2 regions of the Chenggangzhangella methanolivorans genome follow, and region 2 is predicted to be linked to the other one. Evidence: riboswitches for the same ligand, from Rfam matches in the RefSeq annotation. Region 2 holds a riboswitch; the other holds the start of a gene.

Region 1 (14,241 bases), on a different contig from region 2:
ACGCGCGCAAAACCTCTCAGGCCGCGGCGGCGTCCATCGCCTCCCGCTGCCAGTACCCGACGACGAGAAAGCGGTCGCGCGCAAGCCCTTTCGCCTTCAGATGCTTGCGGATGGCCTTTGCGGCCGAGACCTCGCAGGCCGCCCACACGAAAGGATCTGAGTCCATCGGCAGCGGCGCGGCGATCACGGCGCGATGCAGCAGATCGGTCGCGCCCGCGGGCGCGCCGCGACGGTGCAGCCAGCGCACGGCGACGCCGGCAGGCGCATCGAGCGCAATCTCGTCGGCGCGCGAGTTCACCTCGATGAAGACGACGCCTGCGGCCTCACGCGGCGCCTCCTCCAGCATTCGGGCGATCGCCGGCAGCGCCGTTTCGTCGCCTGCGTAAAGCGTCCAGCCGTCCTTCGGCGCGACGCGGCCCACCGGCCCCGCCATGCCCACGATCGCGCCGGGCGTCGCCCGGGACGCGAAGGCGCAGCCCGGCCCCTCGTCCTCATGCATCACGAAGTCGACGTCGATCTCGTTGGCTTCCGGCCGCCAGCGCCGCACCGTGTAGTAGCGGACCTCCGGGCGTTTCGCCTCCTCCGGCCAGATCGTGCGCCCGTCCGGCCCCGGCCTCGGCCATTCCGGCGTCGCGAGGCCGTCGGGCGGAAAATAGATCCGCACGTGGATGTCGGCCGCAGAGCCGAAGCGCGCGACGTCGTCGCCCGTGAAGGTCAGGCGCCTGATGCGCGGCGCGACCTCGACATTGGCGACGAGCCGCACCTCGCGGAAATCGGCGAACAGGCGCCCGGTCGGCATCTCGCCGCGCCAGGCGAGGCTGAGGCCCTCGTCCTTGCCGAGCGCCAGAAACGTTTCGGTGACCGAGGAGCGCATGATCTCGAGCACGCCGAGCTCCGCGCATTCGAGCCGGAATCGGAGCACCTCGCCATGCGCCTCCATCACGCCCAGGCTCGCGCCGAGCTTGGCGGTGGTGCGGGAGCCCTGGGTTTCGAGCTCGACCTCGTAGCCGTCCCAATAGGCCGTGATTTCGGCCGCGAGCGCTTCGGCGTTTTCGGTCCGGATTTCGGCTTCGGAGACGAACAGTCGGGTCATCGCAAGCGCTCCGCGGGCGGGGGCCGCGACAGGCTTAACCGATCCAAGCCGCCACCGGCAACGCCACGGGCGAAGATGATAATCGTTCTAAAATCAGCAGGTTCCACCGTTCGGCCCGCATGGCGCAGCGGCTGCGATCAGCGATTGAACATCTCCGCGCCCGCGCCCCAGCGCTCGTCGAAGACAACGTCGGCGAGCGGCAGCCGCTCGCCCCAGCGTCGCGCCTCGAGCTCCGGGCGCACATGCAGTCGCTCGACATGGCCGACGCACAGATAGGCCACCACGCACACATGCTCGGGCAGGCCGAACGCCGGCTTCAGGTCGTCGGGCTCGAAGATCGACACCCAGCCGACGCCGATCCCCTCGGCGCGCGCCGCGAGCCAGAAATTCTGGACGGCGCAAACCGTGCTGTAGAGGTCGACGTCGTCCTGGTGGGTGCGTCCGAGCACGACGGGTCCGCCGCGCGATCGGTCCGCCACCACGCAGATGTTGAGCGGCGCCGCCTCGATTCCCTCGAGTTTCAGCCGCCGATACTGCGCGGCGCGCTCGCCGTCGAACATGTTCGCCGCCTCCTCGTTCCGCCGCGCGACGATGCCGGCGACTTCGGCCCGCTTCTCCGCCGAACGCACGAGAATGAAGCTCCAGGGCTGCGACAGCCCGACCGACGGTGCGCAATGGGCCGCCTTGAGCAGCCGCGCCAGAATTTCGTCGGAGACCGGATCGGGCAGGAACTCGTTGCGGACGTCTCGCCGGCTCTCGATCGCGCGGTAGACGGCGGCGCGCGCGGCCGCGTCGAAGGGCCCGGCGGCCCGGCGCTCCCGGTCGGCCTCGTCGTCCGGCGTTCCCTCGGCGGGGGCGGTCATCGTGCGGTCCTTGAACTTGATGACGAGGTCTATGGCCTCGCCCGCCGAGCGCGCAAGATGACCTCCGTCGAAGGATCCCGGCAAAGGATCCGCAGCAGGAAGAAACGGTCAGCATGCGAAGAGTCGCTCTCGCCATCGCCATCTCGGCGGCCGTCGTCCCGGCTTGGGGCGAAACGGGCCAGTCCGGCGTCTGGACCTACACCTACGAGCCCTCCTCGACCGGCGAGGGGGGGATCGTCACCGCGCTCGCCCCGGCGCCTTCGCCGTCCGCCGATCCGAACGACCCGAGCCATCTCGTCGCGCGCTGCCTCGGCGGCCGCGTCGAATTTCTGGTCGGCGGCTCCGGGGGCTGGGGATTGTCGCGCGGCCAGATCGAGATCACGACCCGCGTCGACGATCATTCGTCCGAGACCCGACGTTGGGATGTTTCGACCAACGGCAAGGCGGCGTTTCTGAGCGAGGGCGTCGAAGCGTTCCTCGCTGCGCTTTCGGACGACGGGGAGCTTCGCGTCATGCTCGCGGACGCGGCCGGCGCGCGTCGCGAGACGACGTTCTCCACGAAGGGCGTCGCCGAGGTCCGCGCGAAGATCGCCAAAGCGTGCCCGCCCGGTCGATGACGGTCCGAACTAGTTCAGGCGCCCGACATTCGCCGTCGGCGCGCTCGCGGAGCCTTGTGAGAGGAACGCCCTGTCGACGGAGATCGTCCGGGACGCAGTCGCGTTGTTCACGCCGAAAACCATGCGGCCATAGCGATCCGTCGCGGCCCCTCCGAGAATCTCCACGTCTTCCGGAGAAAGCCCGCTCGCTCCCGTGAAGAGAAAACCACTTGCTTTGGGATCCGCCCAGAGAGCCGGCACGCCGACCGGCGTGCTCGTCGTCGTGGGCGATCCGGTGCAATTGGAGGTTCCGCTATCGATCGAGCGGCAATTGACGATGCGCAGCACTTTGACGGTCATTTCGCCCGCGGCCTGCGTCTGGGAAAACACGAAGCCCGCATAGCCGCAGCGCGTCGCCACGCAATCGGTGAACCTGGTGCCGAAGCCGTTGTGAGCCTGCTTGAAGCCCCACGTGTAGCAGTCCGTCGCCGAACATCTTTCGAACCGCAGTCCCCGCCCAGGCGCATCGAAGGCTTGATCGACATTGGAGACCTGACAGTCCGAGAAGACATTCCCCGACGAGCCGGGTCCGGTCCAATGCGAGATCCCGCGGGTCCAGAGCGCCTTCGTCTGGAACCGCGTCTCGCCGCGCGGAAAGCCGGACGCCCGATATCCCAGCAGGTTCTTCACCACGACTCTGGAAATGAGGTTGTCGGTGTTGGCGCCGTCGAGCGCGAGGCCGACAAGCACGTCGTCGCGCGCGGCGTCGTCCTCCCACGTCATGTCGTGAATGGTCACGTTCGACAGCCGTCCGCCGACATTCGCGCGCCAGAGGACGCCGGAACCCTTGCCGTCGCCCGTGACGTCGCAGCGGGCGACGACCGGCTTCGTGCAGCCGATGACGGCGATTGCTGCGCTCGTAAGCGCCACGCCGCTGGTCCGCGCGCCGTTGCGGTCGACGCGAACGTCGCGGATCGTCGGCCCGGTCACGTTCATCGCCGTGATGACCCCGTACTCAGCCATCTTGGCGATGTCGGGACCGATGTATTTGATGGTCGCGTTCTGGAGCAGCCCATCGTCGAAGAGCCGCAACGTGTTCGAAACGCAATAGGTGGCGCCGCCGCCGTCGAGGGGCGTGCCCGCGCTCAAAAGCTTCTGGATCGCCGCCTGCTGATCGCTGCCGTCGGACTTGACGCCTGCGGCCGCCATCGAGACCGGCCGTTCGGCGCGACGCGCATGGGCGTCGACGACAGCGAGACCTGTGCCGGCCGCCAGACCGAGGAAAAACCCACGACGGGTCAATGTTGCAGTCACGGCGTCCCCCGATCAGACTTCGCTCGCACGCGAATATGGCGTTCGCGCGCCAGACTAGCATCGGTGAAGATCCATGGCGCGCGGTTGACACCGCCCTGCCCCGCCCCCACAGTTTCCTCATCATCCGAGGGGCGCCCGGCGACGGGCTGAGACGGCTTCGGCCGGACCCTTTGAACCTGATCCGGGTCATGCCGGCGAAGGGACGGGAGCAAACGGCGCGTCAGCGCCGACCTCTCCGTTCCTTCTCGCGATGCGACGTCCGGATCCCTTGCGGCCTTTGCGGCCGGGAAGGACGTTGAGATGCGCGTCACCGTGGTGGGCGCAGGCGTCGCCGGCCTCGTGGCGGCGGTCGAACTCGCCGAGCGCGGACATGAGGTCGAGGTGCTGGAGCGGAGCCCCCGCCTCGGCGGAGCCGCCTGCGCCTGGTCGGCCGGCGGAATGATCGCGCCCTGGTGCGAAGCCGAAGCCGGCGAGGAGGAGGTCGCCGAAAAGGGTCCCGAAGCGCTCGCTTGGTGGCCGCGCCAGATCTCGCAAGCCAAGATCGAGGGCACGCTGGTCGTCGCCTCGCGCCGGGACCACGCCGAACTCGCCCGTTTCGCCCGGATGACGGAGCGTTTCGAGCACGCCGACGCCGTGCGGATCGGTGAGCTTGAGCCGAACCTCTCGGGCCGCTTCGACAAGGGCCTGTTCTTTCCCGAGGAAGGCCACGTCGACCCGCGCGAGGCGCTGCCGGCGCTCGTGCGGCGGCTGGAAGCGCTCGGCGGCGCTGTCCGCTTCGGCGTCGACGCCGACCCGGAGGCGCTCGACGCCGACGCCGTGCTCGACTGCCGCGGCCTCGCGGCCAGGAACGCCGTCCCGGAGCTCCGCGGCGTGCGCGGAGAAATGATGCTGCTGCGCACGGCGGAGATCGCGTTCAAGCGCCCGGTTCGGATGCTGCATCCGCGGCTGTCGCTCTATGTCGTGCCGCGCGCCGACGACATCTTCATGGTGGGCGCGACCTCCATCGAGAGTTCTTCACGCGCGAAGATGTCGGCGCGCTCCGCCGTCGAGCTTCTGAACGCCGCCTATGCGCTGCATCCGGCCTTTGGCGAGGCGGAGATCGTGGAGATGTGCGCGGACGTCCGCCCCGCTTTCCCCGACAACCTGCCGCGGCTGGAGAGGTCCGGCCGCGTGCTGCGGCTGAACGGGTTTTATCGCAACGGCTTCCTGCTCACCCCCGCGCTCGCGCGGGAGGCCGCGGAGGCCCTCGAAGAGGTTTCGGAGACGCCCCATGCGGCTGATCGTCAACGGCTCAGCGCTTGAGGTCGAGGCGGAGACGCTGGGCCACGCGCTCGACGCGCTCGACTATGGCGACGCCAAAGTCGCGACCGCGGTGAACGGCGCCTTCGTGCCGGCGGCCGCGCGCGCGACGAAAAGACTGGAAGACGGCGACCGCATCGAGATCGTCGCGCCGCGACAGGGAGGATGACGATGGACGGACCCTTGACGTTCTACGGTGAGACCATCGGCTCCCGCCTGCTGCTCGGCACTGCGCAGTACCCCTCCCCGCAGGTGCTGGCCGACGCCGCCCGCGCTTCCGGAGCCGAGATCCTTACAGTGTCGCTGCGCCGCGAATCCGGGCGACTGCGCGAAGGCCAGGATTTTTGGGGGCTGATCCAGGGTCTCGGCGTGAAGGTGCTGCCGAACACCGCCGGCTGCCATTCGGTTCAGGAGGCGGTCACCACGGCGCAGATGGCGCGGGAAGTGTTCGGAAGCTCGTGGCTGAAGCTCGAGGTCATCGGCGAGGCCGACACCCTACAGCCGGACGTGTTCGGGCTTGTCGAGGCCGCCAAGATCCTGACCGACGACGGTTTCGAGGTGTTCCCCTACACGACCACTGACCTCGTGGTGGCCGAAAGGCTGCTGGAGGCCGGCTGCAAGGTGCTGATGCCCTGGGGCGCGCCGATCGGCACCGGCATGGGGCTGAACGACGTCTACGCGCTGCGCAGCCTGAGGGCGCATTTCCCCGAGGTTCCGCTGGTGGTCGACGCCGGCGTCGGCCGCCCGAGCCACGCGGCGCACGCCATGGAGCTCGGCTACGACGCCGTGCTGCTCAATACGGCGGTCGCGAAGGCCGGCGATCCGGTAGCGATGGCCCGCGCCTTCGGCCAGGCGATCGAGGCCGGCCGCGCAGGCTTCGAGGCCGGCTGCATCGAGCCGCGCGACATGGCCGCGCCCTCGACGCCGGTGTTCGGGCGGGCCTTCGCGTAAAGCGCCGCCTTTGTCCCGGCCTTGAGCCGGGACCCAGAACCGACGCCGTTTCCGGGATTGTCGGGACGCTCGTCGCTCTCTCTCGCCGGCGTCTCGGTTCTGGGTCCCGGCTCAAGGCCGGGACAAGGTCACGACGCCTCGGTCCACCTTTACCGCCTGTTCGGAACGCCTATGACCTCCGCGAAACTCGATCCTTTCTACCCCGTGGTCGACCGCCTCGACTGGGTCCGCCGCATGCTCGGCGCGGGCGCGAAGCTGATCCAGCTCCGCATCAAGGACCGGCCGGCCGAAGAGCTGCGCGGCGAGATTCGCGATGCGTTGGCGCTCGCCCGCAAGGCTGGGGCCGATCTCGTGATCAACGACTTTTGGGAGATCGCGATCGATGAGGGCGCCAAGTTCCTGCATCTCGGGCAAGAGGACCTCGACGGCGCGGACCTGAAGGCCATCAAGGCCGCGGGCCTGAAACTCGGCGTCTCGACCCACACCCATGAGGAGCTCGACCGGGCGCTCTCGATCGACCCCCACCACATCGCGCTCGGTCCCGTTTGGCCGACGATCCTGAAAAAAATGCCGTTCGCGCCTCAGGGAGTGGAGCGCGTCACCGAATGGAAGCGGCTGATCGACGACAGGCCGCTGGTCGCGATCGGCGGGCTGACGCCGGAACGGGCGCGCCTCTGCCTCGACGCCGGCGCGGACGTGGTCGCGGTGGTCAACGACGTGTTGGGCGCCGTCGACCCGGAAGCCCGCGCCCGCGAATGGATCGCGGTGACCCGCGAGACGGCCTGATCGCGGTCAGGAAGCTCCGTCGTCGCTTTCGGTGGTGAGGTTTTCGGGCGAGACAGCGCCGGGAGGGGCGCCGTTCGTCTCATCCTTCTCACCGTCACGCCGCTTGGTCCCAAGCCGTTCGGCGGCGTCAGGCGGCTGATCCTTCGGATCCTTGCCCTTGCCGGGCTTCGCGCCTCGATCCGGCTCGAAGTCCACTGGTCTTTCCGCCTCCGCCGCGGAGGCCCCGGTGGCGGCGCTGTCTTCGGCTTCCGGTTTCGGCGATCCCGGCGTCATGAACCCTCGCATGCGTGTCGCTTCTCGAAGCGAAGCGATCACGCGCGCACAAGGTTCCGGCGTCGCTCACTCGTCGGTGAGCGGCCCGAGCGCCAGCGGCTCCATCTTGAACCACGCGGCGAGCTGCTGATAGTTCAGCCCGACGGCCTTGAGGTCATAGACGACCTCGGATCGCGTCGGGCCGACGCATTCGTCCTCGCCTTTGTCGTTCTTGACCTTCTTGCAGTAGTCTTCGCTGTCCTTGTAGTAGACCCGCCCGTAGACGCCAGGCTTGGTCTGGTCGTTGGAGGCGAAGAAGGCGTCCGGATCCGACTGCCCGCCAGCGCTCGGGAAGAAGGAGGCGTCTTGCGAGGTCGCCTGTTCGTTCCAGCGCAGGTTGTAGTCGTAATAGCCGGTGTATTCGCGCATCTGGCCGGTCGGATCGGCGAACCGGCCCTCCTCCTCGACGTAGCGGATCGAGCCCGTGACCCGGTCGGTGTAGGGGCGGTCGGCGATCGTGTAGTAGAAGTTGAGGCCGTTGGCGTCGGTGAGCCAGTTTCCGAGCTCGTAGTCGTAGTCGAGATTGCCGTTCACCTTCACGGCCGTGAGGTAGGAGAACGGTCCGGCGGCGAGCGCGAGGCTCTCGAAGCCGAGCGGATCCGGATTCTTCACGGTGATCGACACGGTCTTGCCCTCGACCACGCGCGAATAGATCTTCTCGGCGTCGGTTTTGGCCGCGCGCAGCCGCTCGGCGACGTCCCACCATTTCGTCACGCGCCGCCCCTGCAGCACGCCGCCATAGCGTGACGAGGTCTGCTGCCCTTTCACGACGTCGATGCGCAGGTTTCCGTCGGCCGGAAGATAGCGGCCGCGCTTGTCGATCGGCAGGTCGCCGCGCAGGATCGCGACGTCGGTCGCCACCTGCCCCGGGTTCGCCGGATTGAAGACGTCGAACTTGATGCTGTAGGTCATGCGCTCGCCGGGCTGGCGCTGAACCTGGCCGCGCATGATGAAGAGGTCGGCGACCGTGAGCTTCTTCAACTCGTAGGTGTCGACGCCACTGGACGAGCGCTCGGATCGAGAAGCGTAGTCGATCGTCATCTCGCCGGTGACCCGGCCCTTTTCGGCCGGAACGACCGTCGTCGCCCGGCTCTGGGCGAAGGCGGAAGGGGCGGCCATGAGCGACGCCCCCACCAAAGCCGCGGACAGACTGCGCATGTGGACGTGCGTCATTGTTCTCCCCCAAAGCTTTTATCGGGCGTGACGTTAGTCGGGGCGTCGGATAACCACAAGCTGTTCGAGCGATCAAGTCTTTGAACGGCTAAAGATTACTTGAATTTCGTTGAGAAATCCGGGCCTTGCGCATTCGGCGGCGACGGAGCCGCGCCTTGGGGGCGCTTGACGGCCGCGCGGGCCCGCCCCCAATGAAACCCGGGGCGCATCGAAGGATCAGGATGCATGGCGCGGCGCGGCGATCGAAACTACGGAACGCTGACGGACCTCGTGACGGCCGGCCGTGATCCGGAAGACTCGTACGGCTTCGTCAATCCGCCGGTGGTGCGCGGCTCGACGGTGGTCTGGCCGACCGTCGCCGACATGAAGGCCGCGCGCGGACGCTACACCTACGGCCGGCGGGGCACGCCGACCTCCGACGCGCTGTCTGATGCGCTTCAGACGATCGAGGGCGGCGACCACGTAGCGCTCGCGCCGTCCGGCGTCACGGCCGTCTCGCTCGCGCTGCTGTCTGTCCTGAGCGCCGGCGATCACCTCCTGATGGTCGACACGGTCTACGATCCGACCCGGCGGTTCTGCGACGGCTTCCTGAAGCGCATGGGGATCGAGACCGACTATTATGATCCCGCCCTCGGCGCGGACATCTCCGCGCATATGCGGCCCAACACCCGCGCGGTCTTCGTCGAGAGCCCAGGCTCCCTCACTTTCGAGGTGCAGGACGTGCCGGCGATCGCGGGAGCCGCGCACGCCCGCGGCGCCGCGGTGATCATGGACAACACCTGGGCGACGCCGCTCTATTTCCGCGCGCACGACCATGGCGTCGACCTGTCGCTGTCGGCCGGCACCAAATATCTCGGCGGACACGCCGACGTGCTGATCGGCTACGTTTCGGCGACGCAGCCCTACGCCGCCGCCCTGAAGGCGACGCATGGCGCTCTCGGCCTCTGCTGCGGGCCGGACGACATGTTCCTCGCGCTGCGCGGGCTGAGGACGCTCGGCGTGCGGCTCGCCCATCACCAGGCGTCGGGGCTGAGAGTGGCGCGCTGGCTTCAGTCGCGTCCCGAGGTCGCCCGCGTGATGCATCCGGGGCTCGAGAACGATCCGGGCCACCACCTCTGGAAGCGCGATTTTTCGGGAGCCTGCGGCTTGTTCGCGCTGGAGCTGACGCCCGGTCCGTTCGAGGCGGTGGAGGCGTTTCTCGACGGGCTGGAGCTGTTCGGGCTCGGCTATTCCTGGGGCGGTTACGAGAGCCTCGCCATCCCCTACGACGCGACGCCGATCCGCACGGCGTCGCGATGGGCCCCCAAGGGTCCGACCGTGCGGCTTCACATCGGTCTTGAGGACGTCGAAGACCTCATCGCCGACCTTGAGGCAGGGCTCGAGCGATACGCCGCCGCCTGTTGAGGAGAAGCGCGACGACAGACGACGTCAAGACAAACAAAAACCCCGCGCGGTCGGGCCGCGCGGGGTTTCCGTATTGACTAAGGACTGAGCTTAGAAGCTCAGAGCTCGGCCGGGCTGTACGAGGTGACCTCGAGGCCAACCGGGGTCTCTTCAACGATCGGGGCGGTCCAGAGAGCCATAAGATCCTCCATTAGATCTAAAGCTGGCGCGGTAGTCGCACCGCGCGGCGTCGGATCGCTGCGTCGCGTCCTGTAAGATTGAACATAGGGACGCCGGCCGCCGATGACCAATTAATTATCGGTCATGTTTGGGTGCGGCGCAGCAAGATATGTCTTAGAATTCTCACAGGTTTTGAAGCTGACCAGACCTGTCGGCCGCCATCGCCGCGTTCGCGCCGGCGTCGCGAGAACAGGCGACCGACAGCTAGATCCGCCTCACCTCGCCGGCCTTGAGGCCAAGACTCTCGATCTCGGCCGCGCTGAGCGGCTGCAGCGGCGCGCTCGGCACCGCGGCGCCGTAGGGAATGGCCTTGCGCGCCGCCGCCTTGTCGGGGATCGCAGCCGCCCAGGAGCCGTTCTTCGCGCGGTCCTCGCCCTTGAGGTTCGCCAGCGGCAGGGTCAGCCGCCAGCCGGCCGGCGTCGTCGTATCGGACATCTCGTCTCCTCCCGTCAGCCGGCGCCGTCGTCATTGGCGCCGTTGAGCTGGTCGACCGGGATCGAGCCTTCGCCCGCCGCCACCAGCAGCCGCGCCCTCACCGAATCGCGGAGCGCCGCGTTGATGCGATCCTGCCAACCTGGGCCGTCCTCCTGGAAGATCTCCAGCACGTCCTGGTCGATTCGAAGCGTCACCTGCTCGCGCGCGCCCGGGATCGTCGCGGCGCGCTGGGGTGCGGGCGCAGCAGGCTTGGCGGGCCTGAAGGCCGCCTCCGCTGCTGCGCGAGGATTGGTCGGACGGCGGGACATTCTTCGACTCCTTGGGTTCGCGCCCTCTGGCGCACCAACATAGCGCGGCCGAGACGCGTTTCCGACTGGCGAAAACCGTCGCGGCGAAATCGGCTTCGCGAAAGCCGCCCGATCCTCGTCGGGTCTTAACCTCAAGGTAGGAATTTGCGCACGCTCCGTCGTTCACGATCCGGTCGCGGAGAACGAATCCCGACCGTCTCGCTTTGTTCCGCGCGTCCCTCGCGCGCTATGATCTTTCGGCCGCCCGCCATACATTGGCGCGATTGTTTGGAGGACGTTGCGCCGATGGCGACCGCATGGGCCCCGAAACTCGGCTCCGGGAGCGGCCCGCTCTATCTCCGGATCGTAGACGCCATCGCACGCGACGTCGGATCCGGCGTTCTGCGCGAAGGCGACCGCCTGCCGCCGCAACGCTCTCTCGCACAGGCCGTCGGCGTCGACCTCACGACTGTGACGAGAGCCTACGCCGAAGCGCGCCGCCGCGGTCTGCTCGACGCCGTCACGGGCCGCGGCTCGTTCGTCGCGGCGCGCAAGGAACCCGGCGCCCCTCCGCTCGACCTCGGCATGAACATCCCCCCGGCCCCGCGCGGCGTAAGGCTCGCCGACGCGGTCGGGCGCGGCGTGGCGGACCTCGTGGCGCGCTCCGACGTCGACGCGCTGATGTCCTATCATCCAGGCGCCGGCTCCTCGGCCGACCGCGCGGCGGGGGCGGCCTGGCTCCGCCCGGTCCTCGGACCGGTCGATCCGGACCGGATCCTCGTCGCGGCCGGCGCGCAGTCGGCCATGCTCGCCATCGCCGCGACGCTCGCGCGCGCCGGCGAGACGATCGCCTGCGAACCATCCGTCTATCCCGGCGCGCTTGCGATCGCCCGGCGGCTCGGGCTAGAGACCGCGCCCGTCGCGGCTGACGAGGACGGCATGTCGCCAGACGCGCTCGAGCGCCTGTGCAGATCGTCGAGGCCGGCTCTCATCTATCTCAACCCGACGATCGGCAATCCCACCTGCATCACCATGCCGGAGGCCCGCCGCCGCGAGATTCTCGCCGTCGCGCGCCGGCATGGGCTGACGATCCTGGAGGACGATCCCTATTCGCCGCTCGCGGGCGACGCGCCGCCCGCCTTCGCGACGCTCGCGCCGGATTGCGTCTGGCATGTTCACACGGTCTCGAAATGCCTGACGCCGGGACTTCGCGTGGCCTATGTGGCCGCCCCTTCGGCGGCGGCGCGGGCCGAGCTCGTGCCGGCGTTGCGGGCGGTCAGCCTGATGGCCGCGCCGCTCATGACCGCGCTGCTCGGAGGATGGATCCGGGACGGCGTCGCGGCGGCCCTGCTTGCGGGCGTGCGCGAGGAGGCCGCGGCGCGGCAGGCGCTCGCCCGGAAGACGCTGCCGGCCTCGATACGGGCTCATCCGAACGGGCTGCACGTCTGGCTGCCGCTCCCTGAGGGTTGGGACCGCTACCGCCTCGCCGAACGCGCTCGCTCGCAAGGACTGGCGGTGGTGCCGGCGGACGCCTTCAGCGCGGGGGGAGCGGCGCCAGAGGCGGTGCGCATCTCGCTCGGCGCGGTGCCGGAACGCGCGCGGCTCGCGTCTGCGCTCGACACCCTCGCCGGCCTGCTGCGCGAGAGCCCGCGGGCCCTGCACGACGTGGTGTGATCAGGCGCGCGCCCACCGCAGGATCAGCGACAGGCTGCGAAGGGCGATCCAGCCGATGATGAGATTGGCGGCGACGAACGCCAGCGCGGCGATCTCCGGCGCCGGCGCGGCCGCGCCTTTTTCGGTCAGCCTCATGGCCGCGAGCGGCAACGCCGAGACGCCGAAGGTGTAGCCCCAGGCGGCCGGCGAGAACGCCTGTTCGCGCAGCCACGGGACGAGCCGGATCATCACAAGCGCCAGGAAGCACCCATAGCCGAGAAGCGCGAGGCCGATCGTCGTCACGCCGTGGGCTGGCTCCAGCGCGCACCAGGCGACGGCCGCGACCGCGGGGGGCGCAAGGTGGACGCCGAGCGTCGCGCGCCGCTCGACCGGAAGGCCGATGGCCAGCAGGCGCACGAGAACGACCGACTCCATCGACATCCACGACAGCAGTCCTGCGCCGAAGAACATCCATCCGGCGGTCGGCCAGCCATAGGTGGCGCAGGCGAGCCCCGCGACGAAGCCGCCGCCGACAGTCGGCATGTAAAGCACCGGGGTGACGGCCTCCTGCGCGCGGCCGCCGAGCCACAATCCGCCGATGCTCCAGGCCGCGAAGGCCGTGGCGCCGGCGAGGCCCGCCGCGAGCATGACAAGGCCGCCGGCGTGGAAGATCGGCTCGATCGCGATCGCGGCGATCAGCGTGGCGACCGGCGCGAGCGAGGCCAGCAGCGCAAAGACCGGATCGGCGAGCTCCGCCTTCGCCTCGGCGCGGTGGAACGTCCACTTCAACGCGTAGAGAGACAGCAGCGTGAGCCAGATCGCGACCGCCAGCACGCAAAGCGCCTCGCCGACGACCCACGGCGCGCCCCAGAGCCGATGCGCAGCGCGCCAGCCGTTTCCGAGCCCGCCGACGCCGAGCACGGACCCGAAGAACATCGGCCTGACGTGGGCGGCAAGCTTTACCAGCCGGCGGTCTCCTCGGCCTCGCCGACCCGCACGAGGCGGCCCTCGGCGGCCTTGTGATAATACTGGCTCGCCACCAGCCATCCTTTCAGCGGCCTCAGCGGCGGCACCAGAGTCGCCAGCATGAGCGGGAACGTCGTGAAGACGTGGACCCAATACGGCGCCTGAAAAGCGAGTTCCAGCCATACCGCGAAGCAGGCCGACGGCAGGCAGGCGAAGGTGATGGCGAAGAAGGCGGGACCGTCCGCCGGATCGGCGTAGGAATAGTCGAGGCCGCAGACCTCGCAGGACGGCCGAAGCTTCAGGAAGCCTTCGAACATGTGGCCCTCGCCGCAGCGCGGGCATCGGCCGCGCACGCCGACGTCGTAGGGCTTAAGAGGCGGATAGACGGTCGGCTGCATGACGCTGGCCTCCTCCAGATCGCTGACGCGAGCCCACGCCAGTGCGGGAAGAGCTATGGCTTGATGCATACAATGTCAATATTGTACGCACACATGTTGCAGTCACCATTCATCGCGGGCTTGCGCCGCCGCTTTCCTCAATCGCCGAGGCTTCGACGACGTAGCGGAGCGGGCCTCGGGTCACGGCGTCGAACGGCCAGCAGGTCACAAGCGCGAGACGGCGGCCGGCGGCGTGAGGATCGAGCCCCGACGCGTTCCAGGCCGCGACTCGCGTCTCCTCGACCCTGAAGCGCGCCGCGCGGCCGTCGCGGCGGAGCACGCGGATCTCGTCTCCGACGCGCACCTCCTTCAGGAACGCGAAGTGCGTGTCGCGATGGGCGGCGTAGATCGCGACGCCCGGCTCGCCGGCCTCCGGCGTGCCGTCGAGATGGCCCGGCCCGAAGGCCAGCGCTTCCCCGCTTGCGCCGGCAAGCGCGATCTCGCTGGCGCCGA
Region 2 (14,241 bases):
GCAGGAGCTGAAGAAGAAGGGTCCGATCACCGTGCCGCGCGAGTTCGTCTTCATGGACCGCGCGGCGATCGGGCTCGGCGGCGTCTTCCTGCATCTCGCCGCCGAGCTGAACTTCTCGCAGCTGTTCCGCGACGCGATGGCGGGCTTCTCGGTCGAGGGCGTGGCGGCGCGCCAGCGGGCGGCGCTCGAGGCGGTCGGTCTCGGCGGCGACGATCCGTCTCCGTCCCGTCCCTGATCAGGGACGGGACGGTTGGGCGAACTCGCCTGGCGTCACTGCGCCCGCCGCACCACCGAGATCGCGTAGGCCGGGGAGCGGATGGCGAACATCGGGTCGTCCTTCGGCCCCTCGACGCCTTCGGCCAGGATCGTCGGGTCGAACGTCTGTCCGTCGCAGGCCGAGGCCTGCTCGATTTTGGCGATCTCGACGGTTCCAAGCGTCGTGGCGGGGCGGCTCTCCTCGTCGGGCCACATCGCGGTGACGTCGTTCATCGGGTCGCCGTCCTTCGTCGGGATCGCCACGAGGTCGAACACGACCGGGCCCTTGGCGAGCCGCTCGGTCAGCTCGGCGACATAGAAATCCTTGCCCTTGGCCTTGGCCTCGTCGTCCGTGAGTCCGGGGGCCTCGGCCTTGGGCGTGAATTTCAGCTTCGCGACGGTCGCCTTGCCCGAGGCGTCCGTGAGCGTGAAGGCGTGCGCGCCCCAATAGGGAACCGTGGCCCAGCTCGCAGGGATCGGCTTTCCGGCGAGCCATTTCGACTGGTTGGCGGCTTCGGGGTTCGCAGCCGTGAAGGCCTTGATCTTCTCCTGGTCGGGCTTGCCGTCCGGCCCGGGCGCGCGCGCCTTGAAGCCGGCCAGCATCTGGTCCGGGTTCTTGGCCCCGAACACCGGAGCCGAGATGAACACGAATTCCGAGGCGTCCCCCTCCGGATCGATGCGGAGCGCGAAGCCGCGCGTGACGCCCTTGGTGAAGTCCGGGATGGCGGGATTGCCGCCGCCCATCGAGAACCGGGCGACGACCGGCAGTTCGGCCTTGGCGAACATCGCCGACTTCGACATGGCCTTGCCGTCGGCGGACGGCTTGAAGGTTCCGGCCACGCACTGGCCCTTGGCGCCGCTGATGCGCGCTTTGTGCTTGCCCGCCACCGCTTCCTGCGCGTTGACGATGGCGTTGACGTCAGGCGCCTGCGCGAGGGCGGGAGCGGCGAGGGCGAGGGGGCCTGCGAGCGCAAGCGCGAGGCGAAAGGACGGCGTCATGGGGGGATCTCCCGGAGGCCGGACCCTGATGGCCACGCCTGTCGCCCACGCTCTGCGCGTTTAGAACCGTTTTCAACTGGAGCTTGGCCGCGGTCCGCGGAGCCGTACGAGCGACGACAGGCGGTCGGAAACTGACGCCGGCGTCAAAGTCGTCGATCGCGCAATGGATTGGCGCGCGACCGGCCGCTTGCGGCCTTTCCGGTCCGGCCCAGGCGGTTCACGCTGTTGTCATCGCCTGAGCGTCGGATAAGCCGCCGCGGCGCTCGGGCGCGACGCTGGACCATGTGTCCTGGACCGTCGCCCGATCAGCTGATTTTCCGTCCGAATCCGCGGCGTTTGGCCGATTGCCCACGCCCGCCGTTTCGGCTAAACGCGATTTGAAGCAAGCAACAAGAACGCCGAGGAAAGCCTGCATGGCCGAGCACGCTCCGACCGAATACGCCACCGCGACCGGCAATGACTACGCCGAGCACGAAGGCACCTACTCGCTCGTCATGAAGCTCTCGAAGGTCGCCACCGCGGCCGTCATCCTGATCGTGATCTCGCTCGGCATCGGCGGCGTCACCGGCCACTGGGGCCTGTGCGGTCTCGGCGTCGTCGCGGCGCTCGTCACCGGCGTGATCGGCGGCCTCAGCGAGAAGGGCACGATCCTTCCCACCGTCGTCGCGGGCGTGGCCGTGGTCGGCCTCTGGCTCCTGATCAAGTGACCTGACCGGCGCGGCGCCGTCACGGGCGCCGCGCCGATCGACGTTTCGAAAGGCCGGACCGCGAGGTCCGGCCTTTTTCATCTCGGGCCGCCGGCCCGCGCAGAGTTTCGAGTTCGCCCGCATGACAGCCGAGCCGCAGCGTCTCCTCGTCCTCGTCCGCCACGGTCAGAGCCAGGACAACGAGCGCGACCTGTTCTCCGGCCTGCGCGACCCGTCCCTGACCCCGCGCGGCGTCGAGGAGGCGCGCGCGGCGGGCCGGGCGTTGCGCGAGCTCGGCCTGAGCTTCACCCACGCCTTCACGAGCGTCCTGACCCGCGCCCGCCAGACCATGGCGCTCGCGCTCGAGGAGCTCGGCCAGGCCGATCTCGCCGTGCGCGAGGACGCAGCCCTCAACGAGCGCGACTACGGCGCGCTCGCCGGTCTCAACAAGACCCAGGCGCGCGCCCGCTTCGGCGCAGAGCAGGTGCGGATCTGGCGCAAATCCTACGACGCCGTGCCGGAGGGCGGCGAAAGCCTCGCCATGACCGCCGCGCGGGTCTGGCCGTTCTACGAGCGCGAGATCGCGCCGGCGGTGAGGGGCGGGGGCCGCGTGCTGGTGGTCGGCCACGGCAACGCGCTGCGCTCGATGCTGATGCGGCTCGACGGCGTGGATCCGCAGGCGATCGAGGAGGTGAACATCGGCACCGCCGAACGCCTCGCCTACACGCTCGCCGAGGACGGCGAACGGCTTGTGAAGACCGAGCTGCGGCCGTTCAGGGCCTGAGCCTTCACCGCCTCATATGCTCGAGCGCGGTTTCGAGCGCAGCCGGCGAGACGCGGATCCAGCCGGAGAACGGCGCGTCCATGTCGAGGATGAGGTAGAGCGCCGCCGAGATCAGCGCCGCGCCGGCGGTCATCCACACGGCCACCACGACGTTTGGGGGCGCGCGATACGCGAAGCTCGCGAAGATCAGCGACACCCACCCCACCAGCACCACGATGAGCTGCGGCGGCATGGTGCCTTCCCAGTGCTGGATCAGCGTCCAGCGCAGCTCGGTGATCTTCTGGAAGCGTTGGCGCCACTCGGCCTTGAGCTGGAGGTCCTCGGGCTCGTCCGCCTCGATCTTGCGCATAGCCGCGCCGACCTCGTCGAGCTGGGCTTCGGCGGCCTCGTCCTCGACCGTCACGTCGCGGCCGACGGCGTCCCTGGGCCATGTGCCCGCGACCGCGCGCTCGACATAGCTTGCGAGCTTGGCGCGGGCCTCGGCGGTGTCGGGGCCATGCGCGCGCAGCGAGCGGTCGAGGATGATGATCTCGGTCGCGAAGGAATGGACGTTGTGGTCGATGGCGTCGAAGGTCGTCTTCGACGAATTGATCAGCAGGCCGATCGCCATCGACGTCATGGTGACGAAGATGGTGGCCACCAGCTTGATGACGTTGTGGGTGTCGTCGCGCTGCAGCCGCTCGGGCAGCCGCGAATAGACCAGCATGCAGCCGAACGACGCGCCCGTCAGGCAGAGGAAGGTCGCAAACGCGATCAGAAGGGGAGCCACGGCCCGCATCTCCGGATGAGTCGGCCGTCCCCGCGGCCGCGCCGGACCATAGGCGCCTGCTGGTTGACGTATCGACAACCGCTTTGAACCCTCCTAACCTCCGTCTCGGTCCGAGGGGCGTCCCGCTGCGATGCGGGGCTGAGATGGCGACACGCCGATCCCTTAGAACCTGATCCGGGTCATGCCGGCGAAGGGACGGGAACCTGCGAGCGGCGAGGCCATCACGGCCGATCGACCATTCGCCCCAGACTTTGCGTCGAACTCCCCCGGATCTCCGAAACGAGAAGCATTCGAGGAGGAGATCCCGCAATGAACGTCCATGTTCCGCCGAAAGACGCGCGCGCCGCGCCCGACAGCGTCACCACAGGCCCGATCGAGGGCTCGCGAAAGGTCTACGCCGCGCCGGCTTCGCATCCCGAGATGCGCGTGCCCTTCCGCGAAATCCGGCTGACCGACGCCAACGAACCGCCGGTCCGCGTCTACGATCCGTCCGGCCCCTACACCGAGACCGACGCGCCCATCGACCTGAAGAAGGGGCTGCCGCTCGTCCGCGAGCCGTGGATCGCCAAGCTCGGCCTCGAAACCATTCCCGGCCGGGCGGTCAAGCCCGAGGACAACGGCAATGTCGGCGCCGACAAGCTGGTGGCGGCGTGCCCGGCGATCCGCGAGATCCGCCGCGCGCGGCCCGGCCAGATGGTCACCCAATACGAGTTCGCCCAGGCGGGCGTCATCACGCCCGAGATGGCCTATGTGGCCCACCGCGAGAACCTCGCCCGCGAGGCCGCGCTCGACGGCGCCAACATCCGCCATGCTGACGGCGAAAGCTTCGGCGCGAGCGTCCCGGAGTTCGTGACGCCCGAATTCGTGCGCGACGAGATCGCCCGCGGCCGCGCCATTATCCCGGCCAACGTCAACCACCCGGAACTCGAGCCGATGGCGATCGGCCGGAACTTCCTGGTCAAGGTCAACGCCAATATCGGCAATTCGGCCGTGACCTCGGGCGCGGCCGAAGAGGTCGAGAAACTGGTCTGGGCGACCCGCTGGGGCGCGGACACGGTCATGGACCTGTCGACGGGCCGCAACATCCACAACATCCGCTCGTGGATCATCCGCAACTCGCCGGTGCCGATCGGCACCGTGCCGATCTACCAGGCGCTCGAAAAGGTCGACGGCGACCCGCTCAAGCTCGATTGGGAGGTCTTTAAAGATACCCTCATCGAACAGGCCGAGCAGGGCGTCGACTACTTCACCATCCACGCGGGCGTCCGCCTGCGCCACGTGCCGCTGACCGCGAACCGCATGACGGGCATCGTCAGCCGCGGCGGCTCCATCATGGCGCGCTGGTGCCTCGCGGGGCATCGCGAGAGCTTCCTCTACGAACGCTTCGACGAGATCTGCGACATCTGCCGCGCCTATGACGTCTCGTTCTCGCTCGGCGACGGCCTGCGCCCGGGCTCCATCGCCGACGCCAACGACGCGGCGCAGTTCGCCGAGCTCGAGACGCTGGGCGAGCTCACCAAGATCGCCTGGGACAAAGGCTGCCAGGTGATGATCGAGGGCCCCGGCCACGTGCCGATGCACAAGATCAAGGAGAACATGGACAAGCAGCTGCGCGAATGCGGCGAGGCCCCGTTCTACACGCTCGGGCCGCTCACGACCGACATCGCGCCGGGCTACGACCACATCACCTCCGGCATCGGCGCCGCGATGATCGGCTGGTTCGGCACCGCGATGCTCTGCTACGTGACGCCGAAGGAGCATCTGGGGCTGCCCAACCGCGACGACGTCAAGACCGGCGTCATCACCTACCGGATCGCGGCCCACGCGGCCGACCTCGCCAAGGGGCACCCGGCCGCGAAGGTGCGGGACGACGCGCTCTCCAAGGCGCGCTTCGACTTCCGCTGGGAGGACCAGTTCAACCTCTCGCTCGACCCCGACACGGCCCGCGCCTTCCACGACGAGACGCTGCCGAAGGACGCCCACAAGGTCGCGCATTTCTGTTCGATGTGCGGGCCGAAGTTCTGCTCGATGCAGATCACGCAGGAGCTTCGCGCAGAAGCCCGCGCGATGGGCGACAACGCGGCCAAGGCGCTCGAAGCCGAGACTCTCGCGGCGCGAGACGGCATGGAGGCGAAGTCGAAGGAGTTTCTGGAGACCGGCGGCAAGCTCTACGTCGACGCCAAAAGCTGACGGTCCGGGCCTCCTCCCTCGCGCTGCGCGAGGGAGGAGGCCGTTTCCGCCTGTCGCGACGGATCCTTCTGTCCCATATCCGCGGCATGACGGGATCCGCATCAGGGGAGCGCGCAGCCTTCGCCCGGGGCTTCACGCTTCTGGACCGGACGCTCGGCGCGCCGCGTCCCAATTCGCGCCTGTGGACGGTCGTGGACGTCGCCTACGGGCACGCGACCGACTGGCGGTTGCGGGTGACGCTCGAAGACCATCGGGAAACGACCGTCTGGTTCGAGAATCCCACGGTCTTCAGGGTGCTGGACGACGGCGAGCTGCTCGACTATTGGGGCCGCCGCAGCGAGGAGAACGTCGCAGTCGGCACGCTCTACAGCATCCGCGAGAGCCCGTTTCTCGCTCAGCTTGGCGCAGGGGTGACGGCGCAGTCGCTGGGCGTCGGCGAAAGCCTCACCCATTACCTGATCGCGGGCATGGACGTCTGCGTCGAGGTGATCTCGGGCGCTCCCCCGACATTTGCGGACGAATCCGGACAGCCGGCCGGGCGCGGCGGGTCGGACATCCGTAGTCGCCCGTAGTGTTGCGCCGCCCGACGCTTTGCTAGCGTCCCTGGCCATGGCGGGAGGCGGCATGTTCAGGCTCATTGCGGTGGCGTTCGCCACGATGCTCCTGGCGTGCGCGCCCCGCGCCGCGTCCGCTCAAGACGCGGCGATCGGGGAGCCGGACCTCTCGCCCGGCGAGGTCGCCGCGGCCAAGGCCGCATGCGCCAGCCAGACCCCGGGGCGGCCCGCCAGCGGCTCCATCAAGCGCTACGTCGAGACCTTCGTCGCCGCGCATACGGAGTACGATCCGAAGACCTGCAAGCCGCACGGAGCCGGAGAGTGGCTGCCGATCGACAAGCAGCCGTGCGATCTCGGCGCCGGCTGCGGAATGATGTCGACCGGCGTCCTCCAGAACCGCCCGCTCGCGAGCGGCGCCTGCGCCGGCCGCACCTACAACTTCGCCTCGCTCTGCTACACGTGGATCCTGCATTCGAACCTTTATCTGCGCGACCGGATCGCGGCGATGTACGTCCCGCCGCAGATTTCGCCGGTCACCGAGACTTTCGAGTTGAAGGTCAAGCTCGTGAAGCCCACCAGCGAGGCCAGCGAGTTCACCCGCTGGTTCGAGGACGGCCTCGGACTGTGGCAGCAGAAGCTCGCGGCCGCCGCTGACAAAGACCTCAAATGGTCGGGCACGAGCGTCAAGGAGACCAGTCCGAGGCCGGAGAAGAAGACCAACGACACGTGCTGGTGCGCCGGGTCCACGATCCTGCCGTTCTACGAGATCAGCGGCGGCGAGTGGACCGTCGACGAAGACACGGGCGAGTGGGGACCGGACGGCGTCGGCTGGAACACGGACGCGATCGACTATTATCGCGAGAAGCGGCGGGCCCCTTGCGGGACGAGATTCCGCCAGCAGATGCAGTTCATGGTCGTCGACACCCATCCCGACTGGGAGAACTACGGGAAGATGAACGTGCTCGGAGGCTCGTTCGATAACCGGACGATGACGTCGCTCCGCGCCGGGCTGTCGAAGACGCGCGAGTACAAGGTAGTCGCGAAGAAGGCGCGGCTCGCCTGCAGCAAGATCCGGTTCCCGGACCTGCCGCCCGCCGGGCCCGGGGCCATGGCCGTGATCGACGATCCCCGGCCGGTCGCGGCCGCCGCGATGGAGATCGAGCGCGTCTCGGGACGCGCGATCTCCTACGAGGACGCGCCCTTCCGCGACCGGCGCGCGATGGCCTCGATGGTCGAGGCTGCGGAGGGCGACGCGTTCTTGGCGCCCCGGGGCGACGTGCTGACGACGCCGATGCCGTCCTCGCCCGACCAGGCCGCGGCCGCCTTGCGGGCGGCCGTCGTCCGCTACGAGGCGGGCCGGCCGGTCGCCGCCTTCGACGTCATCGAGGACGGCATGATCCGGGTCGCGCCGCGGGCCGCCGTCGACGCCTCGGGCGCGATGCGCCCCGTCACGCCCGCGCTCGACCGAAGGATCAGCCTGAAGGCGAAGCCCCGCACGGGCATGGAGCTGCTCGGCGATCTGCGCGAGGCGGTGGCGGCGGCCGAGGGACGACGGGTGCTTATCGGCACGGTTCCGACCGGCCTGCTGTCGCGCCTGAAAGTCGGTTTCGGCGCGGCCGACGAACCGGCGCGCGCGGCGCTGGCGCGGCTCGTCGCGGCCTCCGGCCGCAAGATGGCGTGGAAGCTGCTCTACGATCCCGGCTTCGACGACTATGCGCTGAACCTGACCGTGGTGGACTGACGGCGTCGCGCCGTCAGTTCTCGGTGTAGCTCGTGCCGCGCTGGCCGCCGACGCGGCTGAAGCCTTCGAGCGCGCGCTTGTCGCTTGGATTGAGGTTCAGCGCCTGCGCGTAGGACGCTCGCGCGTTGCCGAGCTCGTTGCGCTTCTCGAAGGCGGTCGCTCGGCCGAGCCACGCGTCGATGTTCTTCGGCGCGAGCGTGCGGGCGGTGTTGAAGTCGTCGATCGCGGCCGCGTAGTCGGCGAGCGCGAGATAGCTCATGCCGCGCCCGATATAGGGCTCGGCCTGCGTCACCGAGATCGCGGTCGCCTTGGTGAAGTCGTCGATCGCTTCTTCCTGCCGGCCCTGCGCCTGGTGCACGAGGCCGCGATTGTGCCAGGCCTGCGCGTTGTTCGGGTCGAGCTGCACCGCCTTCTCGAAGTCGGCGAGCGCCATGTCGGTGCGCCCCGTCGAGCGGTAGATGTTGCCGCGGCCCACATAGGCGGCCGAATAGCTCGGTTCGGCGTCGATGGCGCGGTTGTAGTCGGCGAGGGCTTGCCCGGTGTCGCCCTTGGAGCGATAGGCCAGCGCACGGTTGGCGTAGGCCTTGGCGAAGTTGCCGTCGATCTGGAGCGCGCGGTTGAAGTCGCCGATCGCGTTGTCGTACTGGCCGAGCCGCGCATAGGCCGAGCCGCGCATGTTGAGCGCCTGCGGGTCGTTCGGGTTGCTGGCGACCACCTGGGAGAGCGAATTGAGGTCGGTCGAGCGGGCCGCGTAGACGTCGGGGTCGACGTCGCGGGCCGAACCGCCGCCGCCCATGGTCTCGCAGCCGGCGAGCGCGAGCGAGGCCGCGAGCAGCAGGCTTGCGTTCCGGAGGCGGACGGAGCCGGGACGACCGATCATGGCCTCACTCACCTGTTCGCTGTGCGGTTTGGAATCCGCCACAGACACAGGCGGATTGCGGCGACATTGCGTTAGCCCGCGGCAAAGCGGGCCGCTCCTGCGCCTGAAACGCCAAAACGCCCGTCGGCGTCGCCGAACGGGCGCTTTTTTTCCAAAGCTCGTCGCGCCGCGGAAGCCCGCGGCGGCCGACTCACTTCTTCTTCTGCGGCAGCAGGCCTTCGCGCTGGGCGCGCTTGCGGGCGAGCTTGCGGGCGCGGCGGACGGCCTCGGCCTTCTCGCGGGCGCGCTTCTCGGAGGGCTTCTCGTAGTGGCCGCGGAGCTTCATTTCACGGAAGATGCCTTCGCGCTGCATCTTCTTCTTGAGGGCCTTCAGGGCCTGATCGACATTGTTGTCGCGGACGAGAACCTGCACGTGTCGCCTCAGTCTGGTTTCGATATCGCGGCCTTCACCGCGTCAAAAAAACAAAAAGACGACGTCCACGCGGATCGCGCGCGGCGTCATCGTTGAGTCGTGTCTAGCAAAGGGCGGGGCGCTTGTCCATGCGGGAGGACGTCTTCCAGGACAGTGTTGAGGCCCAAAGGTTGGGCGTTCTCCCGTCCCTGGGACAGGGGAGGGCAGGCTGGGGCGCGGTTCAGGAGAGGGCTGGACAAATCGGGCTGCCGCGGCCGTCATCTACCGGCGCCCTAGACCGGAGGCCATCCCTCCCGCCACGCCGCTTCGCGGCGCGCCGCCCTCCCGAGCCAACTCCGCCGTTGCGGAGTCGGCCATTCAGAGTGGGCAAGTCGGAAACATCCGACTTGCCTGCGAGGGAGGGAGAAGAGCCGTCACTTCACCCGCGTGACGTGCCCCATCTTGCGGCCCGGCGCCGGCTCGCCCTTGCCGTAGAGGTGCAGGGCGGCGCCGGGCTCGGCGAGCAGCTCGCGCCAGCGATTGGCCTCGGCGCCGAGCAGGTTCGTCATCACCACCTCGCCGCGCGTGCGGGTCGAGCCGAGCGGCCAGCCGGCGATCGCGCGGACATGCTGCTCGAACTGGCTCGTAGCCGCGCCCTCGATGGTCCAGTGCCCGGAATTGTGCACCCGCGGGGCGATCTCGTTCACCACCACGCGCTCGCCCGCCGGTCCGTCGACGAGGAACAGCTCGACGCCGATGACGCCCACATAGTCGAGCGCCTCCACGATCTTCTTCGCGATCGCAATGGCGGAGGCGGCGGTCTCGGGCTTGATCGCCGCGGGCACGTGGCTCGAGCGCAGGATGTGGTTCTCGTGGCGGTTCTCGACGATGTCGTAGGCCGCGAAGTCGCCGCCGCGCCCGCGCGCCGCGATCACCGAGACCTCGGCGCGGAACGGAACGAAGGCTTCGAGGATCGCCGGCTGGCCGCCCATCATGGCGACCGCCTGGTCGATGCCGAGACCCTCGCGCACCAGCACCTGGCCCTTGCCGTCATAGCCGAAGCGCCGCGTCTTCAGCACCGCGGGACGCCCCACGGCCCCGAGCGCGGCCGCCATCGAGGCGCGGTCGTCGACGGCGGCGAAGTTCGGCGTCGGCAGGCCGAGGTCGCGCAGGAAGGTCTTTTCGACGAGCCGGTCCTGCGTGGTCGCAAGCGCCCGTTCGTTCGGGAACAGCGCCTTGTGGGCCGCGACGAGCTTCGCGGTCTCGGCCGGCACGTTCTCGAACTCGTAAGTGACGACATCGACCGAGTCGGCGAACAGCGCGAGCGCGGCCTCGTCGTCGTACGCCGCGACCGTGCGCTCGGCCGCGACGTCGAAGGCGGGCGAGTTGGGGTCGGGCGCGAACACGTGGGTCTTGAGGCCAAGCGGGGCCGCGGCGAGCGCGATCATGCGGCCGAGCTGGCCGCCGCCGAGAACCCCGATGCGGCAGCCGGGGGTGAGGGGAAGGGCGACCGCCATGACCTTAGCCCTCCGAAACCGGCGTCTCGGCGACGCCGCCGGTCTGCGTCGCGCGCCATGCGTCGAGCCGCTCAGCCAGCGGCTCATCGGAGAGCGCGAGCACCGAGGCCGCGATCAGCGCGGCGTTGATCGCGCCGGCCTTGCCGATCGCAAGCGTGCCGACCGGAACGCCGCCGGGCATCTGGACGATCGACAGCAGGCTGTCGAGGCCCGACAGCGTATGGGATTGAACGGGCACGCCAAACACCGGCAGCGGCGTCATGGCCGCCACCATGCCCGGCAGATGCGCGGCGCCGCCCGCGCCTGCGATCACCACCTTGAAGCCGTCGGCCTTGGCGCTCTTGGCGAAGGCGACCAGCCGGTCGGGCGTGCGATGCGCCGAGACGATGCGCGCCTCATGGCCGACGCCGAGCGCGGCGAGCGTCTCGGCCGCATGGCGCATCGTCGCCCAGTCGGACTGGCTGCCCATCACGATGGCGACGGGCGTCTGTTCGGCGCGGGCCTCCGCGGCCATTGGTCATGCTCCGGAAAGAGAGGGTTTTTGAGGCGGCGGACGATAGGCGCCGCAGACGCGCGAGGCAAGCGCGCCGTCCGGACGCGCCGACCTTTTCGCCGTCGCGCAGAACGGCGATCCGCCTTCGAGGCCCGCCGAAAGAACAGGGGCGCCTCTGGCGGTCGACGGCTTTGTCCGACTTTGGTCGCCGGGCTAAGCCGTCGGCGCAGCGGAGATCTGCGTCACCGCCCGCAATAGACCAGCACGTTGAAGGGGCGATCCGAGAGCTGGCCGCTCAGGTTGTAGGTCCTGACTAAGATGGAGTCGACCTCGCCGCCATTGTAGACCGATATCGATCCGGGCTCGTCAGGCGCTCCGAACCTGCTGCCCTGGGTCGCGGAAAATGTGCAGTCGTAGATGCTGCGGCCGAAAATGACGAAGTAGAGGCCGGGCCCCTCCCTTCGCGTTGCGACCACCCCTTCTCCGCCGTCGAGTTGGCCGTCCTTGAAAACGCGCGCCGACATCGTGGCGACGCCGAACTGGGCCATCGCCTGCGTGAAGCCGGCGGCCGTCGAAACGACGACCAGCGCGGCGACCAAGCTTCTCTTCGCGAAGGTCGTCATGTCGATCAATCCTGGCACTTCACGAGAAGGCTGAAGTCACGTTTGGCGAGCGCGCCTTTCGCGTCGAAAGTGCGGACTTCGAGCACACGCGGATCGGACGGCGGAGTCGACTTGCCGAGTTCTACGCCGACCGATCCTGCCGAGCGGCCGTGGATCGAGCCAAACCACCCGCATTTGTCGATCTGCCGGTAGAACTCGATCTCGAACACGCCCTTTTCCTTTCTCACGGACGAAACGATTCCGGACGTTCCCCCGATCTGCTTTCCGGCGCTCGAGAAATGGCCCCAAAATTCAGCCGTGCCGGTTCCTTCGCCGGGGCGGGCCGAGGCGGGCAGGGAGACTACGAGCGCGATCGAAGCGGCAAGCGCGATCGACGACAATCTGCTCGACGGCATTTCGCCTCCATGAATACCTTAAGTAGTATTTGGTTAGATAGTCATTAATATGCAGTCGACGCAAGCTCGATTTTGCCGCTGATTGCTTTCCGACGCGACGCAGGAGGAACGATCTTTTTAGTTGATTTAGATCATGTCTGGACGAGCGACGTCATCGCGCCGATCCGCTGTTGCGGAGGACATCGAACGTCGTCGTGGTCGCGAAAGCCCGTCACGCTCCTTGCCCTCAGGCGATGATGTCGGGCGTCAGCCTGTCTTCGAGAAAGATGATGCGGTCCTTGAGGCTCAGCTTGCGCTTCTTGAAGCGCTGGATCTGAAGCCTGTCCCCGGCGCCGAGCTTCTCGAGCGCCTCGATCGCGTTGTCGAGGTCGCGATGCTCTTCGCGCAGCCGGGCGAGCTCCTCCCGGGCCGCCGCTTCCTCGGCCCGCGCCTCGTCGTCCCGCACCGCCATTCGCGCCCCGCCGTTCAACGCACAACTGTCACGCCACGCCGACTATCGCCCGCGGCCCACCGGGCGGCAAGCCGGGGCGCGCCCACGGGGCGTAAACCGGACGGTAAGCCTCCCACGTCGCTGTGAAGAATCGGTAGGCCGATGTGCATCGACAGCGTGACGGGACCGTGACATGATTCCGCTCGTCTATCTGAAACAGGGAGACGTGCTTGATGTCTATCGAGTCGCACATCGCCGAGCTCGAAAAGAAGCATCGCGCCATCGAGAAAGAGATCGAGGTGGAGATGATGCATCCGAACTCCGATGAAGTTAAGGTTTCGTCCCTCAAGCGTAAGAAGCTTCGCATCAAGGACGAAATGGTGCGCCTCAAGTCTCCGGAGCCCACGCTCCACTAGCATCACGCGTTACACAGTTTTACGTGAACTTCGCGCCGCCGGTCTCCTCGATCGGCGGCGTTTTCGTTTGGGCGATATTGCTCTCGCGAGCGTGAGCCGAGCTCGCTTGCGACGCGAATCGGCTACGTATAAACCCGTATCCGCCCGCCGCTTCCGGCGCCTCGATCCTTGGAGGGAGAACGCATGACCACGACCGTCATCGCCGTCGCCTCCGGACGCATGCGCCTCGCCGGCCGATAGGTCCGCGGACCGCGCGGTCCACCGGGCCGCGCCGCAGCCGACGACGTCTCTCCACCGATTTCGACAGTTTCGGGCGTTTGATCGAACGCTGGCGTGCGGCCGCCATCGACGCCGCGCGCCTGACGCTTCGCGCGCCCCCAATCTGGGAGGCGGCCGCCGCTCAAGCGCGGGGCCGCGCCGTTTCATGACCCGATCTCTTCGGACCTCCGGAGCGAGCCCGTTCCTGCGGGTGCTCGGCTTCGTCTTCTCGCACTGGCGCCGCCAGCCGAAACGCCTGGCGCTCGTCGGCGGCGCGATCGCGGCCGCGACCGCCGCCGACCTCGCGATCCCGGTCTTCGCCGGCCGTCTCGTCGACGCGCTCGCCTCGGCCGACCGCGCGGCGGCGCTCCAGGCCGCGCTCGACGCGCTTTGGCTGATCGTCGCGCTGGGCTTTGCGATCGCGCTGTTCCGCCACGTCGCCTTCGAGGCGATCGTGCACATGACCCAGCGCCTGATGCGCGAGGTCGCGGCCGAGGCCTTCGCGCGCGTGCAGCGCTTCTCGACCGACTGGCACGCCAACAACTTCGCGGGCTCGACCGTGCGCAAGATCACGCGCGGGATCTGGTCCATCGACCAGTTCAACGACATCCTGCTGGTGGCGCTCGCGCCTTCGCTCGTCGTCCTTGTCGGCGCGACCGCGATCCTGGGCGCGTACTGGCCGGCCATGGGCCTCGTCACGCTCGTCGGCTCGCTGCTCTATGTGGGCGTGACGGTCGCGGCCTCGCTGCTCTGGGTCGCGCCGGCGGCCCAGCTGTCGAACGCCTGGGACACGCGGCTCGGCGGCGCGCTCGCCGACGCCGTCACCTGCAACGCGGTGGTGAAGGCCTTTGGGGCGGAGG

The links. Region 2 has a riboswitch for thiamine pyrophosphate ahead of thiC (phosphomethylpyrimidine synthase ThiC). Riboswitches for the same ligand answer to the same signal wherever they lie in the genome.
Positions count from the first base shown of each region.
Region 1: another riboswitch for thiamine pyrophosphate. It lies ahead of thiO (glycine oxidase ThiO); the one in region 2 lies ahead of thiC (phosphomethylpyrimidine synthase ThiC).

Region 1 covers NZ_JBHRXS010000004.1:593,524-607,764, reverse strand. The annotation lists gene ACFOWB_RS08290 (amidase) at 1-2, opposite strand, end outside; gene ACFOWB_RS08285 (siderophore-interacting protein) at 17-1,093, opposite strand; gene bluB (5,6-dimethylbenzimidazole synthase) at 1,231-1,956, opposite strand; gene ACFOWB_RS08275 (hypothetical protein) at 2,070-2,573, shown strand; gene ACFOWB_RS08270 (hypothetical protein) at 2,583-3,866, opposite strand; TPP riboswitch at 3,984-4,086, shown strand; gene thiO (glycine oxidase ThiO) at 4,167-5,168, shown strand; gene thiS (sulfur carrier protein ThiS) at 5,137-5,334, shown strand; gene ACFOWB_RS08255 (thiazole synthase) at 5,337-6,116, shown strand; gene ACFOWB_RS08250 (thiamine phosphate synthase) at 6,288-6,902, shown strand; gene ACFOWB_RS08245 (hypothetical protein) at 6,909-7,187, opposite strand; gene ACFOWB_RS08240 (hypothetical protein) at 7,242-8,333, opposite strand; gene metC (cystathionine beta-lyase) at 8,613-9,791, shown strand; gene pqqA (pyrroloquinoline quinone precursor peptide PqqA) at 9,890-9,970, opposite strand; gene ACFOWB_RS08225 (hypothetical protein) at 10,215-10,445, opposite strand; gene ACFOWB_RS08220 (BrnA antitoxin family protein) at 10,460-10,753, opposite strand; gene ACFOWB_RS08215 (aminotransferase-like domain-containing protein) at 11,039-12,406, shown strand; gene ACFOWB_RS08210 (SLAC1 family transporter) at 12,407-13,321, opposite strand; gene ACFOWB_RS08205 (DUF983 domain-containing protein) at 13,345-13,749, opposite strand; gene ACFOWB_RS08200 (class GN sortase) at 13,859-14,241, opposite strand, start outside.
Region 2 covers NZ_JBHRXS010000006.1:1,988-16,228, forward strand. The annotation lists gene ACFOWB_RS11255 (ABC1 kinase family protein) at 1-235, shown strand, start outside; gene ACFOWB_RS11260 (catalase family peroxidase) at 271-1,254, opposite strand; gene ACFOWB_RS11265 (hypothetical protein) at 1,472-1,669, opposite strand; gene ACFOWB_RS11270 (aa3-type cytochrome c oxidase subunit IV) at 1,668-1,961, shown strand; gene ACFOWB_RS11275 (2,3-bisphosphoglycerate-dependent phosphoglycerate mutase) at 2,083-2,724, shown strand; gene ACFOWB_RS11280 (bestrophin-like domain) at 2,729-3,493, opposite strand; TPP riboswitch at 3,597-3,706, shown strand; gene thiC (phosphomethylpyrimidine synthase ThiC) at 3,803-5,683, shown strand; gene ACFOWB_RS11290 (hypothetical protein) at 5,770-6,255, shown strand; gene ACFOWB_RS11295 (hypothetical protein) at 6,308-7,978, shown strand; gene ACFOWB_RS11300 (tetratricopeptide repeat protein) at 7,992-8,858, opposite strand; gene rpsU (30S ribosomal protein S21) at 9,049-9,270, opposite strand; gene ACFOWB_RS11310 (5-(carboxyamino)imidazole ribonucleotide synthase) at 9,684-10,766, opposite strand; gene purE (5-(carboxyamino)imidazole ribonucleotide mutase) at 10,771-11,280, opposite strand; gene ACFOWB_RS11320 (hypothetical protein) at 11,502-11,882, opposite strand; gene ACFOWB_RS11325 (hypothetical protein) at 11,888-12,262, opposite strand; gene ACFOWB_RS11330 (YdcH family protein) at 12,504-12,728, opposite strand; gene ACFOWB_RS11335 (YdcH family protein) at 12,941-13,123, shown strand; gene ACFOWB_RS11340 (ABC transporter ATP-binding protein) at 13,548-14,241, shown strand, end outside.